DNA from 2 places in the Massilia sp. 01N410 genome. Region 2 is predicted to be linked to the other one. Evidence: riboswitches for the same ligand, from Rfam matches in the RefSeq annotation. Region 2 holds a riboswitch; the other holds the start of a gene.
What was found. Region 2 has a riboswitch for thiamine pyrophosphate ahead of AC1DOP_RS09975 (TonB-dependent siderophore receptor). Riboswitches for the same ligand answer to the same signal wherever they lie in the genome.
Positions count from the first base shown of each region.

Region 1: another riboswitch for thiamine pyrophosphate. It lies ahead of thiC (phosphomethylpyrimidine synthase ThiC); the one in region 2 lies ahead of AC1DOP_RS09975 (TonB-dependent siderophore receptor).

Region 1 is NZ_JBFTRV010000010.1:80,481-88,072, reverse strand. Features, by position in the region: gene thiD (bifunctional hydroxymethylpyrimidine kinase/phosphomethylpyrimidine kinase) at 1-684, opposite strand, end outside; gene AC1DOP_RS15130 (thiazole synthase) at 686-1,486, opposite strand; gene thiS (sulfur carrier protein ThiS) at 1,510-1,713, opposite strand; gene thiC (phosphomethylpyrimidine synthase ThiC) at 1,729-3,609, opposite strand; TPP riboswitch at 3,680-3,780, opposite strand; gene AC1DOP_RS15115 (hypothetical protein) at 3,914-4,444, shown strand; gene AC1DOP_RS15110 (DUF6159 family protein) at 4,464-5,300, shown strand; gene AC1DOP_RS15105 (MOSC domain-containing protein) at 5,357-6,205, shown strand; gene AC1DOP_RS15100 (GGDEF domain-containing protein) at 6,282-7,403, shown strand; gene AC1DOP_RS15095 (monovalent cation:proton antiporter family protein) at 7,425-7,592, opposite strand, start outside.
Region 2 is NZ_JBFTRV010000006.1:46,895-54,486, reverse strand. Features, by position in the region: gene AC1DOP_RS09975 (TonB-dependent siderophore receptor) at 1-2,071, opposite strand, end outside; TPP riboswitch at 2,127-2,229, opposite strand; gene AC1DOP_RS09970 (hypothetical protein) at 2,289-2,588, opposite strand; gene AC1DOP_RS09965 (iron-containing alcohol dehydrogenase) at 2,683-3,840, opposite strand; gene AC1DOP_RS09960 (DUF535 family protein) at 3,926-4,888, opposite strand; gene AC1DOP_RS09955 (glutathione S-transferase) at 5,166-5,885, shown strand; gene AC1DOP_RS09950 (AraC family transcriptional regulator) at 5,827-6,915, opposite strand; gene fabF (beta-ketoacyl-ACP synthase II) at 7,102-7,592, shown strand, end outside.

The DNA of each region.
Region 1 (7,592 bases), on a different contig from region 2:
ATCCGCCAGCGACTGGTTGCAGCAGCGCTGGGCGCGCTCGAGGGCCTGGGCCATGGCGTCGCCCAGCGCCAGGCGGGCAGCCAGGCTGGAGGCCAGGGTGCAGCCGCTGCCGTGGAATTCGCCGGGCAGGCGCGGCCAGCGCCATTCGCGCATGCCGTCGCGGCTGTGCCAGCGGTTGACGACCTCGTCTCCATCGTCATGGCCGCCGGTGACGAGGACGTGCGGACAGCCGGACAGCGCCAGCGCCGCCGCTTCCGGCAGGTTGGGCGTGGCAACCGTCGCCACCGCCAGCAGCGGCGCCAGCGCCGCCAGCGCATTTCCACGCGCGAGGGCATCGCCGTGGCCGCTGGCCAGCACCGGGTCGAGCACCACCGGCAGCGCCGGCTGACGGGCGCGCAGCAACAGGACGATGCCGGCGATGGCTTCGGCATTCTCGAGATTGCCCGGAATGCCCAGCTTGACCGCGCGGATCGGCATGGTGTCGGCCAGCAGCACGGCCTGGCGCGTCAGCAGGCCGGCGTCCACCGGCGCCACCTCGAACACCCGCTCGTTGTCCTGCACCGTGAGCGCCGTGACGATGGGCAGCGCATGCGCACCCTGGGCCGCAATCGCCTCGATGTCGGCCTGGATGCCGGCCCCGCCCGAGGGGTCGAGACCGGAAAACACCAGCACGCAGGGTTTCATCTCATTTGACTCCAATGAGCCGTCCCGCCATCGGCGACGAGGGCGAAGCCGCGAAACGGCGCGGCATCCGGCCCGCCAGATACGCTTCGCGGCCGGCCTCCACCGCGAGCCGCATCGCGCGCGCCATGCGCACCGGGTCCTGGGCCAGCGCGATGGCGCTGTTCATCAGCACGCCGTCGCAGCCCAGCTCCATCGCCACCGTGGCGTCGGAAGCCGTGCCGACGCCGGCATCGACCAGCACCGGCACCTTGGCCTGCTCGATGATGAGCGAGAGGTTCCAGGGATTCAGGATGCCCATGCCGGAGCCGATCAGGGAGGCCAGCGGCATCACCGCCACACAGCCGATGTCCTCCAGCATGCGCGCCTGGATCGGGTCGTCGCTGCAGTAGACCATCACGTCGAAGCCGTCGCGCACCAGCTCCTCGGCGGCGCGCAGGGTTTCGGGCATGTTGGGGAACAGGGTCTTCTCGTCACCCAGCACTTCGAGTTTCACGAGCTTGTGCCCGTTCAGCAGTTCGCGCGCCAGCTGCAGCGTGTACACGGCATCCTTCGCCGTGTAGCAGCCGGCGGTGTTCGGCAGGATGGTGTAGCGCGAGGGCGGCACCGCGTCGAGCAGGTTGGGCGCATGCGGATCCTGGCCGATGTTCACGCGGCGGATCGCCACCGTGATGATCTCGGCGCCCGCGGCCGCGGTGGCCGCCGCGGTCTGCTCCAGGTCGCGGTATTTGCCGCTGCCGACCAGCAGGCGCGAGTTGTATTCCTTGCCGGCGATGACGAGCGGCCGGTCCTTGGTCTGGTTCATGTGTTCTCCGATTCCGTAAAGTTTCAGCCGCCGCCGATGGCGCGCACCACGTCCACCTGGTCGCGCGGCTGCAGCAGGGTCGTGCGCCACTGCTCGCGCGGCACCACGCGGTGGTTGACCGCCATTGCCAGCGCCTGGCCGGACAGCTCGAGCATGTCGACCAGTTCGTGCAGGCTGGGTGCGCCTGGCAGTACGTGCGGGGCGCCGTTCAGTTCTATCTCCAGCATCGCTACTCCTTGTGCTCAGTTCTTGAGATAAAGCTCGGCGCCCTTGCGCATGAACTCGACCGCCTTCTCCTGCATGCCGCCGGCCGCATAGTCGCGCACTTCCTGGGTGATCTTCATCGAGCAGAAATGCGGCCCGCACATCGAGCAGAAGTGGGCCACCTTGGCGGAGTCCTTCGGCAGCGTCTCGTCGTGGAAGGCGCGCGCCTTGTCCGGATCGAGGCCGAGGTTGAACTGGTCTTCCCAGCGGAATTCGAAGCGCGCCTTCGACAAGGCGTTGTCGCGGATCTGCGCGCCCGGGTGGCCCTTCGCCAGGTCGGCCGCATGCGCCGCGATCTTGTAAGTGATGATGCCGTCCTTGACGTCGTCCTTGTCGGGCAGGCCCAGGTGCTCTTTCGGGGTCACGTAGCACAGCATGGCGGTGCCGTACCAGCCGATGTTGGCGGCGCCGATGCCCGAGGTGATGTGGTCGTAGCCGGGAGCGATGTCGGTGGTCAGCGGGCCGAGGGTGTAGAAGGGCGCTTCATGGCACTGTTCCAGTTGCAGGTCCATGTTCTCCTTGATCAGGTGCAGCGGCACGTGGCCCGGTCCCTCGATCATGGTCTGCACGTCGTGCTTCCAGGCCAGCTGCGTGAGTTCGCCCAGGGTGCGCAGCTCGGCCAGCTGGGCTTCGTCGTTGGCGTCGTAGATGGAGCCGGGGCGCAGGCCGTCGCCGAGGCTGAAGGCGACGTCGTAGGCCTTCATGATCTCGCAGATCTCTTCGAAGCGGGTGTAGAGGAAGGATTCCTTGTGGTGGGCCAGGCACCACTTGGCCATGATCGAGCCGCCGCGCGAGACGATGCCGGTCAGCCGGTCCGCCGTCATCGGAATGAAGGGCAGGCGCACGCCGGCGTGGATGGTGAAGTAGTCGACGCCTTGCTCGGCCTGTTCGATCAGGGTGTCGCGGTAGATTTCCCAGGTGAGTTCCTCGGCCTTGCCGTTCACCTTTTCCAGCGCCTGGTAGAGCGGCACGGTGCCGATCGGGACCGGGCTGTTGCGGATGATCCATTCGCGCGTCTCGTGGATGTGCTTGCCGGTCGAGAGGTCCATCACCGTGTCGCCGCCCCAGCGGATCGCCCAGGTCATCTTCTCGACTTCCTCGCCGATGGAAGAGGTGACGGCGGAGTTGCCGATATTCGCATTGATCTTCACGAGGAAGTTGCGGCCGATGATCATCGGCTCGGATTCCGGGTGGTTGATATTGGCCGGCAGGATGGCGCGCCCGCGGGCGATCTCGTCGCGCACGAATTCGGGCGTGATCACGGCGGGAATGGAAGCGCCGAAGGACTGGCCCGGATGCTGGCGCCCCAGCAGGGCGGCCATTTTCTTCCCGGTCGGACCGGCGGCTTCGAGGCTGCGCAGGTATTCCTGGCGCCGCAGGTTCTCGCGGATGGCGGCGAATTCCATCTCCGGCGTGACGATCCCCTTGCGCGCATAGTGCATCTGGGTGACGTTGCGGCCGCCGGCCGAGCGGCGCGGTTTGCGCTGCAGGTCGAAGCGCAGTTCGGCCAGCTTCGGATCGCGCAGGCGCTCCTGGCCATAGCGCGAGCTGGGACCGGCCAGTTCGACGGTGTCGCCACGCTCGCGGATCCATCCGGAGCGCGGGCAGGGCAGGCCGGAGCGGATGTCGATGCGCGCCTCGGGGTCGGTGTAGGGCCCTGAGGTGTCGTAGACCCAGACCGGCGGATTCGGCTCCGCGCCAAAGGATGCCGGTGTAGGCGACTGGTGGATCTCGCGCATCGGCACCCGGATGTCGGGGCGCGAGCCGGCCACGTAGACCTTGTGCGAGTTGGGAAGAGGCGTCACGGCCGCGGCATCGACCGTGGCGCTGGCGGACAGGAATTTCGGATCGGCGTTCAAGTGCACTCCTTGTATCACTGAAGATCGGCGATCCAGCGGAGGAGTGCAAAGAAACGTAGCACGAGGGCGTACGCGGACTCTGTAGCTTCCCTTCGCTGGCATTATCCAGATCAGGTTCGGAGGGTATTTCTCACCCGCGCGGTTGATGGCGCAGGACCCCTAGCGTTGTTGCCGCCTCATGAAAAGGCGACGGGCGGAGTGTACGTGGGTTTTGGGACAATGGCAATGTGGTCGCATCGAACGTGCGTATCGCCCGTGAGAATGCGCGCATTTCTGCGCCATCCGTCCTGCTAAGCTTCGCACGATGAAAAAGATGACGACCATTCGCAGCCTTGCGTTCACGCTGCTGGCCCTGCACGCGGCGGCATCCGAGGCATGCCGTGTACCGCCGGCCGGACAGATCGTCACACCCGACGAGCAAGTCCTGATGGCGGGGGATGTGGCTGTCGCGCAGGCGATCGGCGCCACGCCACTGGGCGATTACCTGGTCGAATACCGCTTCCAGACGCTGGAGCAGCTGAGGGGGACGGGCCGGCAGGTATTCACCGTGATCGGCGGCCCCGAAGGCTTCAACAACAAGGACAGCAGTTTCAACAACCACTGGGACCCCGCGTTCTGGAAGCGTGGCGGAGGCCGCACCATCAACGGCTCCGACTGCGTCCTGCGCCCTGGTTTCGTGGTCGGCAACACCTATCTCGTGTTTCTCGGGCTGCAGCCGACCTGGCGCAGCTTCGAGAAGATCGAGCTGGCCGGCGGCAGGCCGAATCCCGACGACCGATGGCTGGCCTTTGTAACGCAGAAGCTGGCCCCGTGGCGCGACTACCCCGCCCGCTAACTCACCGAGGAGAAAAACCATGTTCGACCGTCTCAGCCGCAGTTTCCGCCTCGTCGGCGCCAGCGCCCAGGTGCTCAGGCAGGACAAGCACCTGATGCTGTTCCCCATCATTTCCGGCCTCGCCCTGTTCCTGGTGCTGCTCGCCTTCGCGCTGCCGCTGCTCGGCCTGGACTCGATCGACGGCATCAGCAAGGGCGGCCTGTATTCGACGGCCTTCCTGTTCTACGTGGTCCAGTACTTCGTCATCTTCTACTTCAACACGGCGCTGGTGGGCGCGGTCGTGATGCGGCTCGAAGGCGGCAGCCCGACCCTGGGCGACGGCCTGCGCATCGCCAACAGCCGCATCGGCACGATCTTCGGCTATGCGGTCATTTCCGCCACCATCGGCGTGATCCTGCGCGCCATCCAGGAGCGGGTCGGCTTCATCGGCCGCCTCATCGCCGGCCTGCTCGGCGCCGGCTGGGCGGTCGCCACCTTCCTGGTCGTGCCGGTGATCGCCACCAGCGACCGCGGCGCGCTCGATTCGATCTCCGAGAGCACGGCCCTGCTCAAGCGGAGCTGGGGCGAGAACGTGGCCGGCCAGGTCGGCCTGAACGTCGCCTTCAGCCTGCTGTACCTCTGCCTGCTGGCCGGCGCCGTCGTGCTGGCCATGCTGTTGGCGAAGCTTGCCGCCGGGCCGGTGGCGGTGGGCGTGTTCGCCGCCATCGTCCTGCTGGCCTTCTTGGGCTGCGTGCTGATGCACGCCACGCTGACCGGCATCTATTCCGCCGTGCTGTACCGTTACGCCCTCTACGGCAGCGATGCACCCGGCTTCGACGGCCCGGTCCTGGCGTCGGCATTCCGGCAAAAGTCCTGAAGCCGGCAGGCTTTGGTGCGATACTATGCGGCCCTGAAGTCGATTCAAGCGCCGCAATGCCCACCCTGTCCCAGCTGCTCCTCTACCCGATCAAATCCTGCGCCGGCATGTCGGTGCGGGAAGCCACTCTCCTCGAAACCGGCCTCGCCGCGCATGGCGTGCACGACCGCGAATGGATGCTGGTCACGGAGTCCGGCCAGTTCCTGACCCAGCGCGAATTCCCGCGCATGGCGCTGATCCGGCCGCGTCCCGACGGCGGCAACCTGCGCGTGAGCAGCCCCGGCATGGGCGACCTGCTGCTGCCGCTCGCCTGGCATGACGAACCTGTCCGCCACGTGCAGATCTGGGACGACGCCGTCCGCGCGGCCGACTGCGGCGACGTCGCCGCCGGCTGGTTCACCGAAGCCCTCGGCGCGCGCGAACACCTGCGCCTGGTGCGCTTCCGCCAGGACGTGGTGCGCCCGACCAGCGTCAAGTGGACCGGCGGCCTGCCTTCGCAGACCCGCTTCGCCGACGGCTATCCGCTGCTGCTGATCGGCCAGTCCTCGCTCGACGACCTGAACCTCCGCCTGCGCGCGGCCGGACGCGCGGCCCTGCCGATGGACCGCTTCCGGCCCAACCTGGTGGTGGCGGGACTGGAAGCCTACGAAGAGGACTACACGGCCTTCCTCAGCACCGGCGCGGCCGAGATCCGTCCGGTGAAACCCTGCGCGCGCTGCCCGATTCCGTCGATCGACCAGGGCACCGGCGTGCCCGGCCCCGATCCGCTCGACATCCTGCAGACCTACCGCGCCAATCCGAAACTCGACGGCGGGATCTGTTTTGGCATGAACTGCATCGTTTCCGCAGGCGCCGGCAGCGTGCTGCGCGTGAACCAGGACTTGACGGCCGAACTCGCATTCTGACAACGTTTTCGTGGCGCCCATTTGCAATACGGCCGAGTTGGCGTAATGTTAGGGCTAATTGCGGAAAGGAATGTCCATGCACGAGCAGCAGGGCGCCAGTGTGCGCGAACTGATGGCCGAGAACGCCGCGCTGCGCAGGCAGCTCGCCAGCCTGATCGACCAGGCCGAGAGCAACCACGCGATCATGATGCGCCACCAGGCCTTCGATCTCGAGCTCGTGGGCGCGGGTAGCTTCCAGGAGCTGGTCGCCACCATCTTCCGCCAGCTGCCGATCGTGTCCAGCCTCGACATCGTGACCTTGTCGCTGGTCGACAGCGGCGCCGACATCTTTACCGTGATGCACAAGCTGGGCGTGGACTTCGACAGCCTGCCCAACCTGCTGTTCCACGAACATCCCGAAGAGCTGGGCTTCGACTTCGAGCCCGGCCATCCGCCGCGGCCGCGGCTGGTGCCCTACCACCCGGTCAGCCACGCGAGCGCCTTCCCCCATCCGCCGGCCGGCCTGGCCAGCGTCGCGCTGGTGCCGCTGCTGCGCAACAAGCGCCTGATCGGCTGCCTGAACCTGGGCAGCCGCGACCCGAGCCGCTTCACGCCGCTGCTGGGCACCGACTTCGTCGAGCACATGGGGTCGATCATCGCCATCTGCCTGGAGAACGTGATCAGCAACGAGATGCTGAAGTACATCGGCCTGACCGATGCGCTGACGGGCGTCTACAACCGCCGCTACATGGACCGCCGCCTGGCCGAGGAGGTCGGCCGTGCGCGCCGCCAGGGCTACAGCATCGCCTGTATGTACATCGACGTCGACCACTTCAAGCAGGTCAACGACACCCACGGCCACCAGGCCGGCGACGACGTGCTGCGCGAAGTGGCGTCGCGCATCAAGGACGAGCTGCGCATGTCCGACACGCTGGGCCGCTTCGGCGGCGAGGAATTCGTGGTGCTGCTGATCGACGCCGACCTCGAGAGCGCGAAGCTGGTGGCGCAGCGGATCCGCGCCGGCGTGGCCGGCCAGGATTTCCTGCTGGCGGAAGGGGAGGCCTTGCCGGTGACGGTGTCGATCGGCGTGGCGGCGCTGGACGATGCCGAGGGCGACGATCCCATCGAGGACGTGGCCTCGGCGCTGGTGGCGCAAGCCGACCAGGCGCTGTATCAGGCCAAGCAGAACGGCCGCAATCAGGTAGTCAGCGCCGCGTAGGGCGGGCTCGGCGAGCCCACTCTACCGTAAAAGCCGGCCCTCGGCGCGGTTGACCGCCGTCCCGGTCCCGCGCAGCACCACCACGTCGCCGGCGCGCAGCTCGGTATCGTCTTCGGGCTCGATCCGCTGGTTGCCGCGCCGGACCGCCGTCACCTCGGCGCCGACTTCGTCGAAGCCCAGGTCGCCGAT
Region 2 (7,592 bases):
GGGCGCGCAGCGTCACTTTCGTCACGCCCAGCTTCATGGCCCAGGCGGCGCCGAGGCCGAACACGTGGTAGTCGGGCACGAACACGCGGTTCTCGACATCGAAGGCCTTCTTGCCCGAGTACTGCCAGTTGGCGTCGACCTTCAGGCCGGGCACTTGCGGCACGGCGTACTCGATCCAGGCGGTCGACTTGACGCCGGGGACGTCGGTGACGCGCTTGCCGTCGATGGTCGGATCGCCGGTGCCGTCCTGCCGGGTGTTCAGGGCCATCAGCGACAGGCCGGCCTGCAGGTTGGAAGCCAGCTTGCCGTCCGCCGACAGCTCGATGCCGCGGTGGGTCTCGCGGCCGCCGCGCACGTAGGGATGGCGCTGCACGGTGTCGCCGTCGACCACCACGGCCACGGTGCGGTTCGGGTCCGTGTACTCGAGGCCCTGGCGGATCTGGAACAGCGAGGCCGACAGGTTCACCCCGCGCACGGAGCCCTTGGCGCCCAGTTCGAACTGCTTCGAGCGGCCCGGTTCCAGCACCTGGTTCTCGTTCGAGGTTTCCATCGGCGCGATGCCGCCGTGCTGCAGGCCGTGGCTCACGGAGCCGTAGACGTTCCAGTCGCGATTCAGGTTGTAGACCAGGGCGACGCTCGGCAGCAGGAAGGAATCCTTGCTATCCACGTAGCCGGCGGTGTGCACGACCGGACGGTCGTCTTCCCAGTCGCGGCGCTTGGTCTCGACGTAGCGCAGGCCGCCGTGCAGGGTCAGCTGCGGGGTGATGGTCACGATGTCCTGGGCGAACAGCGCGCTCTCCTGGTCGCTGCGGCGTTCGAACACGGGGCCGGTGACGCGGTCCGGGCCGGCGTGCGGGGTGTCCAGCGGATGCCAGATATTGCTGTAGCCGACCAGGTCGTAGACATAGTCGCCGAAGCTGTCGTGGCGCTCCGAATACGAGGCGCCGACGGTCAGCTCATGGCGCAGCGCGCCGGTGGCGAAGCGGCCCTGCAGCATCGCCTGCAGGCCCCACGGTGTCTTGCGCTCGCCCTCGCTCTGGTAGTCGTAGACGTCGTAGTCGCCGTTCGAGCAGAAGCCCGGATAGTAGCCCGCGCCCTCGTTGCTGCAGCCGTAGGGGAAGGCGGTGTAGTCGTTACGCTTGAACCAGTGCTTGTTGGCGGCAACCAGCGCTTTCCAGCCGTCCGCCAGCTTGTACTCGAAGCGCAGGCCGAGGTTGGTGTCGCGGGTATCGACCGGACGGGCCCAGGGCTGGTCATTGAGCAGCAGCCTGGCGGAGACGCCGGACGGCAGCACCTCGTTGCGGATCAGCTGATAGCCGGGTGCGGTGAGCTGGGCCTTGTGCTGGTAGTCGAAGTCGACCTGGAACAGGGCGTCCGGGCTGATCTGCCAGTCGAAGGCGCCGGACACGAACTGGCGGTCGCCGTTGGCGCCGCGCACATAGGAATGCAGGTCGGCGGCGGCGGCATTGATGCGGTAGCCGAAGCGGCGGTCGTCGAAGCGGCCGCCCAGGTCGACCGTGCCGTACAGGGTGCCGCGCTCGCTCACTTCGACGGTGGCGGAGCGCAGCGGGGTATTGGTCGGGCGCTTGGTCACGTAGTTGACGATGCCGCCCGGGGTGGCGACGCCGGCGGTGAGGCCGGCCAGGCCCTTCAGCACCTCGATGCGTTCCTTGTTCTCCAGCGGGATCTGGGTGTCGCCCGGAATCGCGAAGCCATCCTTGCGGTAGCTGTAGTTGTTGTCGAGGGCGAAGCCGCGGATCGAGAACTGTTCGGCATAGCCGACCGCGTTGTAGGCGTCGCTGACCGAGGCGTCGTAGCGCATCGCCTCGGTGGCATTACGGATCGACAGGTCCTGCATCCGGGTGCGGTCGATCGCGCTGATCGAGGCCGGGGTTTCCCACAGCGAGGATTCGGAGAAGCCGCCGACGGCGGCGCGTTCCAGTCCGGCGCGGGCGCCGGTCACGACCACTTCGGCGATCGGCTGGCCGTTCTGTTCCTGCGCATGGACGTTGAGGGAGAAGGCTTGCGCGATGGCGCAGGCGAGGATCGGGTACTTCAGTTGTGGTTTCATTGTTTGCTCGTCTTCGCGCCGGCTCGGGGAAGGGCAAACTGGAGTGGGCGCCGTTCGGCACCGCGTTGCGCTTTCCTTCGCTGGCATTATCCAGATCAGGTACGAAGGGTATCTCTCACCCGGAAGCAGATCGGCTTCCAGGACCCCTAGCGAAGGCGCGAGTGTAGCACGGATGCGGGCGAGCGTGGCGAGTCTGGCAATGCTCGCCGGATGGCGCTCAGCTTCTTTGCGTTATGTAGGCTTCGCGCAACGGCCGCCAGCCCAGGCGGGCTTCGATGAGGCGGCGGTAGGGCGTGTCGATGTGGGCGGGTGTGCGGCGGATGTAGTCCTCGGCCTTGGCGCGCTCGTCGCCGCGCAGACTGCCGAGCCAGGCGACGGCTTCCCCGGCCGTCGGCGCACGGCCGCTGGCGCCGTCGAATTTGGCGGGCAGGGCGGTCCAGACCACGGCGTCGATGCGCTTGCCGCGCATCCATCCGGTGATACGCGGGGAGTCCCAGGCGATGCAGGCGATGTTCATGAGCAATTGAACTTTGGCGATATCGAGTGCCAGTCTGGCTTGCCAGAACAAAGCGGGGTGCACGGCTGTCCGCGCACCCCACCGTGCGTCTACATCAGGTGCAGCGCTCGAGAACATTGCGGCTCACGTTCAGCGTGACCTCGCCGCTTTCGCCCAGGTTCGTCATGCCGTGCGCTTCCAGGGCGGCGACGACGGCCGGCACGACATCCTTGCCGAGGCCATAGTCGGCAAAGCGGGTACCCACGCCGACTGCGCGGAAGAAGTCCTCGGTGCGGGCAATGGCCGCCTCGATGCGCGCATCTTCGTCGCCGTCACGCAGGCCCCATACGCGCGCCGCGTACTGCAGCAGCTTTGCCCGCTTGGCATCGCGGCGTTCGCGCAGCATGGCCGGCAGTACCAGCGCCAGGGTCTGTGCATGGTCCAGGCCGTACAGCGCGGTCAGTTCGTGGCCGATCATGTGGGTGGACCAGTCCTGCGGCACGCCGGCGCCGATCAGGCCGTTCAGGGCCAGGGTCGCGGTCCACATCAGGTTGGCGCGCACCGCGTAGTTGTCGGGCTCGGCCAGCGCGCGCGGACCTTCTTCCACCAGGGTCTGCAGCAGACCCTCGGCAAAGCGGTCCTGCACCTTGGCATCGGCCGGCACCGTCATGTACTGCTCCATGATGTGGACGAAGGCGTCGACGATGCCGTTGCCGACCTGGCGTGCCGGCAGGGTATAGGTGCGGGTCGGGTCGAGGATGGCGAACTGCGGGAACACCAGGCGCGACATGAAGGCGAATTTTTCCTGCGTGGCTTGTTTGGTGATCACGCTGCCGGAGTTCATCTCGGAGCCGGTGGCCGGCAGGGTCAGCACCGCGCCGAAAGGCAGGGCCGCGCTCACGTTCTTTGCGCGCTGTTCGAGAATGGTCCACGGGTCGGCATCCAGCAGGCTGCCGGCGGCAACGAACTTGGTGCCGTCGATGACCGAGCCGCCGCCCACCGCGAGCAGGAAGTCGATGTTCTCGCGCTTGACCACGGCGATGGCCTCGACCAGGGTCTCGTAGCTGGGGTTCGGCTCGATGCCACCAAATTCGAAGATGGTACGGCCGTCCAGGGCGGCCATCACGGCGTCGTAGGTGCCGTTGGCGCGGATGCTGCCGCCGCCGTACAGCACCAGCACGCGCGCGCGGGCAGGGACCAGCTGCGCCAGGTGCTCGATCTGGTTCTCGCCGAACAGGATGCGGGTAGGATTGTGGAAGTCGAAGTTAAGCAAAATAAAAATCCCCCTCGGGTTGCAGAGGAGGGGGATTATCGCGCAAGCGGGAAAAGCGCGTTGGCGGGCGGTCCGCCGCCGGAGTTCAGACCTGCGCCGGCTCCAGCACCGGCGCCGCATGCTCGACGTGGGCGCGGGCATGCAGCAGGTGGCGCTGCAGCGTCGTGCGGGCGGATTCGCAGATCAGGCGCCAGTGTTCGCGGCGCTGGGCGGCGCGCTTGCGGTGCTTGGACGGCATTTCGGACAGCGGCTTGACGTAGAAGGGCAGGGCGATCCGGTAGCCCTGCTTGCCCGGCATTTCCTCGCCGCCCAGGATTTTCCAGAAGCCGTCGTAGGCATTGGCGAAGTGCTTTTCCGGGTCGGGGTCGTAGGCGATGTGGTCTTCGCTGCGGATGGCCACGACCTGGTCGATGCCGACCGCCTGCGCCACGCCCTGCATCGCGGCGAAGCAGAAGAAGCTGGGAGAATTGTTCGGGAATACGCGCTCGAAGGCTTCGAAGGCGGCGCCGGCATCGACCCAGCGGCCCTGATTGCGGGCGATGAAGGGCACCACCGGCGCATCGACGCCGACCATGTGGCCTTCCAGCCAGCTGAAGGACAGGCGGTGCAGGCATTTGCCGTCGGCGACCAGGGCCAGGGTCAGGTCGCCCTCGGCATTGCTGCGCGACGCCATTTCGAGCTGGATCATGAAGCTGCTGCCGTCGGCATCGATCTGCCACAGCGGCAGGCAGCGGGCGCCGTAGACGGCCTGCTTGTAGGCGTCGTTGAAGGTGGTTTCCTCGAAGCGGTAGTGGCTCAGGACCGCCTGCACGCGGCGCCGCGCCGACAGGCCCTTGATGAGGTAGTCGCGGTGACTGAGGTGGTGGAAGGGGTCGTCGTTCGACGGCAGCGCCACGTGGTTGCGGTAGACGCCGAGCTGGCACAGTGCGCGATGGTCGCGCATATAGGCCAGCACGCGCAGGCTGCGCGCGATGCAGAGGATCCAGGAGGTCAGGCTGTACTGGCTGCGGCGGGCCATCCAGTGCTTGGTGAGGTGAGCGAAAATCATGGTGCGCTCCGGGCATTCATTATCGGGGTGGTTCTATCTTGGCTCACCGGCTTTGGCGGCACGGTGATCTTGCTCAACGGAAATAAAATGCCAAGCAGGTCAAGATCGCCACGCTCGATAACGCATCCCTGGGGTTTTCTTATTCGTGATCACGATGTCTCTTGTTGATTTTTTGTCAGGCAGAGGTTGCCAGTCGCAAGACTAGCACGATTGCCGCGCCGAACATCGAAATCCTAATGAATAATTGAGTCATCCCGAATAAGATGAGGAGCGTCGCATGGTGTACGAACTTTTTTACTGGCCGACGATCCAGGGCCGCGGCGAATTCGTGCGGCTGGCGCTGGAGGAAGCCGGGGTCGACTACGTCGACGTGGCCCGCGAACCGGGCGGCATGGCACGCATGCTGGCGGCGATGGATGGTCCCGACCATCCATCGTTCGCGCCGCCCTTCCTGAGGGCGGGCGGGCTGACCATCGGCCAGACGGCGAACATCCTGCTCTTCCTGGGCCAGCACCATGGCCTGGCGCCCACGGACGAGGCCGGTGGCTTATGGGTGCACCAGCTGCAGCTGACGATCGCCGACCTGGTCGCCGAAACCCACGACACCCATCACCCGATCGCGACCTCGCTGTATTACGAAGACCAGCGTCCGGAAGCGAAGCGCCGTTCGGCCGATTTCATCGAGACGCGCATCCCGAAATTCCTCGACTACTTCGAAGGCGTCCTTGCGCGGCCGGAGCCGAAGGACTACCTGACCGGCGCCACGCTCACCTATGCCGACCTGTCGCTGTTCCAGCTGGTCGAGGGCCTGCGCTATGCCTTTCCGGCGACGATGGCGCGGATCGATGCGAGCTATCCTCTGCTCGGCGCGCTGCGCGAGCGGGTGGCGAAGCGGCCGCGAATCGCGGCCTATCTGAAATCGAAGCGGCGGCTGCCTTTCAATGAGGAGGGGATCTTCCGGCACTATCCGGAGCTGGAAAATCGGGATAGTGAATGACATCCGCCCGGCGCGCACCGTTGCGGTATTCAAGAGGACTGCTGCCGGTCCAGTGCCTGAAGGCGCGGCAAAAACCTGTGGCATCGGCGAATCCGAGGTCGAAGGCCAGCGCCGCCACCGGCGTGTTCGAATGTGTCAGCCGGTGCACCGCGACGTCGCGCCGCAATCCATCCTTCACCTGCTGGAAGTGCGTCCCTTCTTCGGCGAAGCGGCGGTTGAGGGTACGGACCGACATATGCAAGGCCGAGGCAAGGCCGTCGATCGTGGCCGGCCGGGAGAGCGCCTGCTCGAGATAGGCGCGCGCTTTCGCGGTGACGGTGCCGCCTTCCGCCTGGCGGAATACCCAGTCTTCGGGGGCGCGTTTCAGGAAGGCCCACAGCTCGTGCTTCTCGCGTTTGAACGCGGACGCGCAATCCGCATAGGCGAGGGACATGCCGGTGGCAGCCGCATCGAAGCTGACGTCGCCCGGAAACATGAACACATAATCCTCGACATGCCTGGGCTCAGGAAAGCGGAATTCGGCCCGGAGCAGCGTGACGTCGCGGCCGAGCAGCCACGACACGATGCCGTGGACCAGTTTCATCATCAGCGCATGGCCGAGTGGCTTGACCTCGGTATCCGGCGTCCTCTCCAGCAGGGCGATGCCGACCGTTTCGTTCCTGGTCGCGAGGTGCAGGCGGTAGTCGTCGAGCAGCAGGTTCCAGAAACGGACGAAACGGTTCAGCGCCACCAGCACGGTCGGTGCGTCGAGCAGGCTGAGCATCAGGTATTTCAGGGTGCCGCTCCGGATCGGCCTCGACCACAGGCCGAGCATTTCATCGTCGAGCGTCGCCGCGATGGCGCGGTAGAGCGCCCCGTATTGTTGCCGGGTGATGCGCGCGCCGGGCCGGTGCAGCAGCGAGCGCGGAATGGCGGCGCTGGCCAGCGCCTGTGCGGCCACGTCCTTGCCGCGGCTGCCGCGCAAGGCATGCAGCATCTCGTGCAGGACGCGGGCCGACACCGTGACGGCGCTTGGCAAGGGCAGGTTCATGGTTCGTGATTATGGCGTACTTTGCATATAAGTTGGCGTGACGGGGCAATTATTCCCGGCTCACTTGCCTATACTTCTCCTCGCTTCAACGGAATGATGCTGCCTTGAGGCGGGCTCGGCAACGTGCCATTGGCGTGCTTTGCGCATCGCCGGCTGCATCGCTCATCAACACATGGGAGCATCGCTTTGATTACGAGACGCATCGTCGTGACCGGCATGGGCATGGTATCGCCTCTGGGATGTGGAGTCGGGACCGCCTGGGCCCATCTGCTGCAGGGCCGTTCGGGACTGGTTCCCCTGAACGAGGCGCTGGCGGACGGGATGCCGTGCAAGGTCGGCGGGCTGGTGCCGGCGCTGGCGCCGGACCGGCCATGGGGATTCGACGCCGGGCTGGTGGCCGAAACCCGGGATCTGAAGAAGATGGATCGTTTCAGCCTGTTCGCCCTGGCGGCGGCCGGCGAGGCGCTGGAGCAGGCCGGCTGGCGGCCCGAGACCGACGAGGAGCGCGAACGGACGGCCACCATCGTGGCTTCCGCCGTCGGCGGCTTCGGCACGATCACGGACGCGGTGCGCATCCTCGATGCGCGTGGCCCGAAGCGCCTTTCACCCTTCACCGTGCCGAGCTTTCTGGCGAATATGGCGGCCGGACAGATTTCGATCCGCCACGGCTTGCGCGG